One region of the Segeticoccus rhizosphaerae genome, then DNA from elsewhere that is predicted to be linked to it. Evidence: riboswitches for the same ligand, from Rfam matches in the RefSeq annotation. Region 1 holds a riboswitch; the other holds the start of a gene.
What was found. A riboswitch is a leader RNA that binds a small molecule or an ion and turns the genes downstream of it on or off. The one in region 1 is predicted to bind cyclic di-AMP.

Region 1 (3,400 bases):
ACCAATCGCTCCTGGTGCAGTGCGTGCGCGAGTCCGGGCGACCCATCACGGTGCTGCGAGTGGTGCGCTCCTCCTCGAAGGATCTGGCTCGCCTCGTGGCGGTGCACGAGTTCGTCGAGCGCCTGGTCGCCGGCGGGTTCGATCGTGCCCAGGCGAAGAAGGAGCTGCGGCTCATCCGGCGCGCGCCGCGGTTCTGGCCGCGGTGGACCGTGTCGGTGGCGTATGGCGTGCTGGCCGCCGCTGTCGCGACACTGCTCGGCGCGGGCCTCCCGGCGATCGTGGCAGCACTGGTCTCCAGCGTGCTGGTCGACCGGGTCGGCATCATCCTGTCGCGGCACGACCTGCCCGCCTTCTACGTCTCGGCCGCCGGGGGAGCGATCGCCACGGTGTTCGTGTGGGGTGCCTTCGCGCTCGGCACCACCGGCGCCTACACGATGACCACGCAGGACTTCGCCTACAGCGTCGCGGGCGGCATCGTCGTGCTCCTGCCGGGGAGGGCGATGGCCTCGGCCGTCGAGGACGCCGTGACCGGTTATCCCGTCACCGGGGCCGGACGGTTGTTCGGGGTGGGGCTGACCAGCGCCGGGATCATCGTGGGGGTGGCGGCAGGCCTGTCGCTCACCCTCCGGGTCGACCACGGGCTCGATCTCGGGCTGGTCTCACCGACCAAGCTGTCCTTCGGCGAGCACGAGGCCGGGCTCTGGATCAGGTTGCTCGCAGGGGGCATCGGCGCGGCGGCCTCGGCCGTGAGCATGCGCACCCGGCGCCGGCTCGTCCTGCCGACCGCCGCGATGGGGGCCGGCGGCCTGCTCGTGGCGGACCTGCTGCACGCCACCGGGGGCATCGGCTCGATGACGGCGCTCGGGCTCGCCTGTGCCGCCATGGGTTTCGTGGGCCGCCTGGTGGCCCTGCGGATGGGTGCGCCGGCGCTCGTGCTGGTGATCCCGGCCATCTCGCCGCTGTTGCCTGGTCTGCGCATCTTCCGTGGCATGTACGAACTCGTCTCGGGGTCGGTGGTCGGCCACGGCGAGGCGCTCGCGACCACCGGTGTCACGACCCTGCTCGGGGCCTCGGCGACCGCGCTGGCCATCGTGACGGGGCTCGTCTTCGGCGACGTGGTGGCGGCCCCGTTCGATCGCCGTATCGTGAGGCGCCGGCGTGCACGGCGTCGGTGACGCGGCCCTCGCGTCGGTGGGCCGCGGAACGGTGATGAGATGGGGAGGCGCCGCGACGTGATGAGCACGACACGCCCCACGTTTGGCGATCGGGGCATCATCACGTAACGTTTTGGTCACGCCCTTCGATGTTAAGGGCGTTCCGGTCGGGGCCGGAGCAGCAGTTCCAACTCCATACCGACCAAACTCACATCACGTGTGTGTCCGCAGCGCCAAACCTCGTCGGCGGACACCTTCCGGGACGTCCGGGCACAGACGAGGGTGGGGGACCCACCAGTGGCGCAGCACTGCTGCGCCTAGGGGTGAAGCCGGCGGAGCCGGCCGGGCACCTGACAGCCCGAACCCGACAGCTCACCTCACCGGCGCCCGTCAGGAAGGAAAACCTCCCCCTCATGCGCTACACCCCTAAGCACGCTGCGCCCAAGAGCGGCAGCACCACTCGTCGCGTCGCGGGCGTTGCCCTCGTCGGCGCCGCCACCACCGTCGCCGGCATGGGCTTCGGCGCCGGCGCGGCCCACGCCTCCGGCGTCTGGGACCGTGTCGCTGCCTGCGAGAGCGGTGGCAACTGGTCGATCAACACCGGCAACGGCTTCTACGGCGGCCTTCAGTTCACCAGCAGCACGTGGCTGGGCTACGGCGGCGGCGCCTACGCGTCTCGCGCCGACCTGGCGTCCAAGTCCGCGCAGATCGCCGTGGCCCAGAAGGTCCTCGCCAGCCAGGGCCCCGGGGCCTGGCCGGTCTGCTCGGTCCAGGCGGGTCTGTCCGGCTCCAACGGTGGCTACAGCGCCCCGGCGCCGTCCACGGACACCTCCTCGCGGAGTGACTCGAGCAGCTCGTCACGCAGCTACGACCGCACCACCCCGCTCGAGGCCTTCAACGGCACCGAGCAGGTGTCGCGTTTCTCCGCCGGTGCCAACGTGCGCTCCGGCCCGAGCACGGCCTACCGTGTGGTGGACTACGCGCCGTCCGGCACCACCGTGAGCGGTGTCTCCAACGGCGCGTGGATCAAGACCTCCAGCGGTCACTACGTGTCCGTCGCCGTGACCCGCGCGGCTGCGCCGGCCCCCGAGGCCGCCCCGGCCCCGAAGGCGGAGTCTCCCAAGGTCAACAAGAACGACGTCAAGGAGATCACCGTCCGCAAGGGTGACACCCTCGGCGAGATCGCCGAGAAGCACGACGTCAAGGGTGGCTGGAAGGCCATCTTCAAGCTCAACAAGGGTGACATCGACGACCCGAACCTGATCTTCGTGGGCCAGGAGATCAACCTGCCCAAGTGATCACCCTTGGGTGAGACCTCCCTGCAAGAGCCCCGCGGCGCACGGCGCGCCGCGGGGTTTTTGCGTGCCCGAGCATGGCCCGGCACGGCACACCTGACCGGCCCCGGAGGGCCGGATCCGACGGCGGGATCTGCGCGCAGATGTGTCAGAAGTGACGCATGTGTCGGCGTGTCGTCCATGGGTTTTAAGGGACCTGAGATATAGGAGGGGCTTGTCAAGCAGCGTGACCTTCCCGTAATGTGCGGCGTCGCACGCCCTCCGTCGCAGGAGTGCGGGCGCCCGGTCGGGGCCGGAGTGCAGGCGCAGGACCCTCAACTCCATAGCAGCTCCCATGACCCACAGCGCGTGCGTGGCCCGCAGCACCGAACCTCGTCGGCGGCCACCTCACCGGAAATCCGGGCACAGACGAGGGTGGGGGACCCATCTTCGACGCGGCAGCCGGTCGCGCCTCGGGGTGAAGCCGGTATGCCGGCCGGGCACCTTCCAGCCCGAACCCGACAGCTGACCCCACAGGCGCCGACGGAAGGAACCACGCCTCATGCGTCCCACCACACCCCTGCGCCCATCCAGACCAGGCGCGACCCGCCGGCGGCTGGCCGGCGTCGCCCTGGCCGGGGCGGCGACCGCGGCCGCGAGCGTCGGAATCGGCGCGCCTGCCGCCCACGCCTCCGGCACGGTCTGGGACCGGGTTGCCGCCTGCGAGAGCGGCGGCAACTGGTCGATCAACACCGGCAACGGCTACTACGGTGGCCTGCAGTTCTCCTACACCACCTGGCGTGCCTTCGGCGGCACGGCATACGCCTCACGCGCCGACCTGGCCACCAAGTCCGAGCAGATCGCCATCGCCCGCAGGGTGCTTGACCGGCAGGGTCCAGACGCGTGGCCGGTGTGCTCGCAGCGGGCCGGGCTGACCCGCGCCAACGGTGGTGCCACCGGCGACACCTCACG
Region 2 (3,400 bases), on a different contig from region 1:
ACCGTGAACGCGGTGTCCACCGGCCGAGTTTTGTCCTTTTCCGGTCAGGCCACCCGGTCCACGCGGGTCGGGTGCGACGCCAGCCCCACCATGCGGCGGCAGTGCGCCGGGAGCCGGGCCAGGGCGGCGCGGACCGCCTCCTCGTTCTGCGCGTCGGCGAACTCGACTTCGTCGGCAGCGCGCAGGACCAGGTGCAGGCACTCTCGCCGGGTCGTGGCCGCCACCCATGCCGGCAGCGCCCCGGGCCCGGTCAGCTCCGACAAGTGGCCGAGGGCACGGGTGAGCACCACGCGCGTGACGTGGGCCGTGTCGGCCTCGCAGAGATGGCAACGGCGGCAGATCGCGCACACCAACGCCACGTAGCGAAGGACGAGCTCCTGCCAGGCCGCCTCGTCACCGGTTGCGGCAGACCTGACGAGGACGTCCGTCGGGGTGCGTTGGTCATGCCTCTGGTCGCTCTCAGTACTCATCGGCGCGCCCTGGTCGTCCATCGGCCGGCCAGCCCGACGGGCGGCGCAGGCCGACGAGGGACCGCCCGACATGGTCCCTCTTCGAGGTCTCGGCCAGGTCCCTCCAGGCAGTCGGACCGTCGACCCCGTCGCTGACCCGGGCGGCGATGGCGCCGGCGACGGCGGCGGCCGCGAAGGCGGAGCCACCCCACCGGCCGAGGCCACCGGTGCCATCCCGGTGCACGTCGCAGGTGCTCACGACGTCGGCCCCGGGCGCGAGGGCGTCGACCCAGGGCGCGTCCGGGGTGGAGTCGGCCGGCGCTTCCCCGTCGAGCGCGCCGACGGCGACGACACGTTCCATTGCCGCCGGCCACACCGGTGCGGGTGCCATCCCGTCCGACGCGGGTCCACCGTGGTCGCCGGCTGCGGCCACCACCACGGTCCGCGGGCCGACGGCGCGCACCGCCTCCTGCAGCACCATCGGGGGACGGCCGTCGTCGGTGCGACAGCCGACGCTGAGCTGGATGACGTCGGTGTCCCGCGCCCCGAGGTCGGCCAGATCCTTGGCGAGCGACCATCCGTCGGTGGTCCCGTCGTCCCGGAGACCGGCGCGCAGGTCGACGACGGCTCCGGGAGCCTGCCGCAGCACCAGACCCGTCACGAACGTCGCGTGGTCCGCGTCCCCTCGGTCGCTGATTCCGTCGGCCGTGGCCAGGTCCCGGGCGGCGGCGATCACGGCGCCGTCAAGCCATGGGTGGGGCCGCAGCCGCGAGTCGACCACCCCCACGCGCGCGCCGTTGCCGGGGAACCGCCCCCGGGGGAGCACGTCACCGGGGCTCGAGCCGACGGGCACCACCGACGAGCCGGTGACCCGCTCCAGCAGCCGGTTCTTTCCCAGCGCAGGCAACCACCCGGCATACCGCTGCGCGAAGAGGCGTCGCAGGCAGACCAGGGTGAGGTCCAGGTCAGCAGCCTCGGCGCCCGCATCCTCGGCGCGCGCCACGGCTTCGTTCACCCACGACCGGAACTGTCGGCGCACCTTGCTCACGGCGGCGGAGGGTTCGAGGCAGACGAGGGCGAGGCCGAGGCGCTCGTCCTCGTCTGCGACGCGAGGACTGGCGCCCCACGTGTCGAGCTGGTGCAGGACGAGCCCGAGATGGGGCAGTCCCACCACCAGGTGGTCGCCGTAGAAGCGCTGTTGCTGTCCGCGCACGATGCGCTCGGTCCTGCCCTTGCGGTAGATCATCGTCGTCGCCCGTCTGTGGCCGCCGCTGTGTCATCGGAGAGGACCGGGGCCGTGCCCTCCCTGATACGTCGCCGCCGGGACTTTTTTTCTCCCGCGAGGAAGATCCGTGACCAATTCTTGACCAGCACGTGACATACCCGCCGGGGGTGTGTAGATTCGTGTCCGCTGCCGACGGGGCAGTTCTCCGGGTGGCTCGCCGAATCCTGCCGCCATCGCGGAGATCCACAGACCGCACGGCAGGAGCGGGGGACCCACTTCGGGGCGTCGAGAGATGCCCCTCGGGGTGAAGCGTCCGTGTGTTCCACCGGTCGACACGGGGTCGTCGAGTCGGGGGAGCAGGCGGAGGCCGGGTGATACTCCCACCCGAACCCGACAGCTGACCTCGCAGGCGTCTGGAGAGGCCAGACCCGCGTGTCCACGAAGACCCCCGGGCGCCACCGCGCCCCGAGCCGATTCTCGTTCCGTCCCGCCGCGCAGGCGTCCGCTGTCGTCGCCGTGACCGGCGGCCTCGTCCTCGCCATGGCACCGACGGCCGGTGCCGTCGGTCCGCCGGCCGCCGCACCTGCCCCCACCGCCGTCACCCCGGCCGCGGTGACCACCACGGTGCTTGCGAAGCCGGCCAGGTGGCACACCATCCGGTATGGCGCGCGGGGCGCCATGGTGCGGAAGATCCAGCGCGTCGTCGGTGCCCACCCCGACGGAGTCTTCGGCCCGAGGACGCTGCGAGCCGTCAAGCGCTGGCAGTCGCGCCACCACATGGTGCGCGACGGCATCGTCGGGCCGAGGACGGCCGCCACGATGCGGTTGGTCCGGCACGTGGCGAAGAGGGTCAATAAGGCTCCGGCACGCCACACGACGAAGGCTCCGTCGCGCAGCCTCAAGCGGAAGGCTCCGGTGAACTCGATCGTCTCGATCGCCAAGCGCTACACCGGCATCTACTACCGCTTCGGCGGCACGACCCCCCGCGGGTTCGACTGCTCGGGTTTCACGCAGTTCGTCTACCGGAAGGCGGGCGTCAACCTGCCCCGGACCGCCGCAGGCCAGCAGCGTCGCGCCCACCGGGTCGCCCACCCGCGTCCCGGCGACCTGGTGTTCTTCGGTTACCCGGCCCATCACGTCGGCATCTACGCCGGTCCGGGCCAGATGTTCGACTCGGGCAAGCCCGGGCTGCGCACGCAGAAGCGCCACATCTTCAGCGGGGTCTCCGGCTTCGGTCGCGTCTGAGGTTCTCCTTGCACCCACACGACGGGGCCGGGCAGGTTCGCACTCCTGCCCGGCCCCGTCGTGGTTCGCTGCCGCGCGGCGATGCGGCCCGTGACGGGCGACGGCAGGTAGCACAGTTGACTCTCCGTTGCCCGAACTTTGGTCAAATCCTGAACAAGATTTGGCATTGGCTGCGTTGACCGCAGGACGTGCGTCGGGAGAGAGTGGGCCGCGCGAGAGGCTCACGGGCCTTTCGCGTCCCCGACGGTGACGACAGCGCTGCTACCTCGCAGTTCTGGCGCTCATCAACGTGCCGTCGACCTGCCCTGAGCGGATTCGCCTGACCCTCTCCCCACACCGGCACCGCGCCGGCCACGGGCGAGCCGCGAGCGGCCGGCGTCGGCTCAACCCTGGAGAAGTCACGTGAGCCGCACCCGATCCCGCCCTGTCCGCTCCACCCGGCGACGCCTCGTCCCCGCCCTCGGCGCCGTCGCGCTGTCCT

Region 2: it holds a riboswitch for cyclic di-AMP, as region 1 does, so the genes downstream of both, FCN22_RS16445 (C40 family peptidase) here and FCN22_RS22665 (transglycosylase family protein) in region 1, are expected to answer to the same signal.

Annotation. Positions count from the first base shown of each region.
Region 1 is NZ_SWMA01000005.1:207,578-210,977, reverse strand. It holds gene FCN22_RS06420 (threonine/serine exporter family protein) at 1-1,175, shown strand, start outside; cyclic di-AMP (ydaO/yuaA leader) riboswitch at 1,437-1,535, shown strand; gene FCN22_RS22665 (transglycosylase family protein) at 1,568-2,452, shown strand; cyclic di-AMP (ydaO/yuaA leader) riboswitch at 2,828-2,983, shown strand; gene FCN22_RS22510 (transglycosylase family protein) at 2,991-3,400, shown strand, end outside.
Region 2 is NZ_SWMA01000029.1:27,732-31,131, forward strand. It holds gene FCN22_RS16435 (RNA polymerase sigma factor) at 45-470, opposite strand; gene FCN22_RS16440 (S8 family serine peptidase) at 460-1,695, opposite strand; cyclic di-AMP (ydaO/yuaA leader) riboswitch at 1,890-2,095, shown strand; gene FCN22_RS16445 (C40 family peptidase) at 2,107-2,919, shown strand; gene FCN22_RS16450 (hypothetical protein) at 3,322-3,400, shown strand, end outside.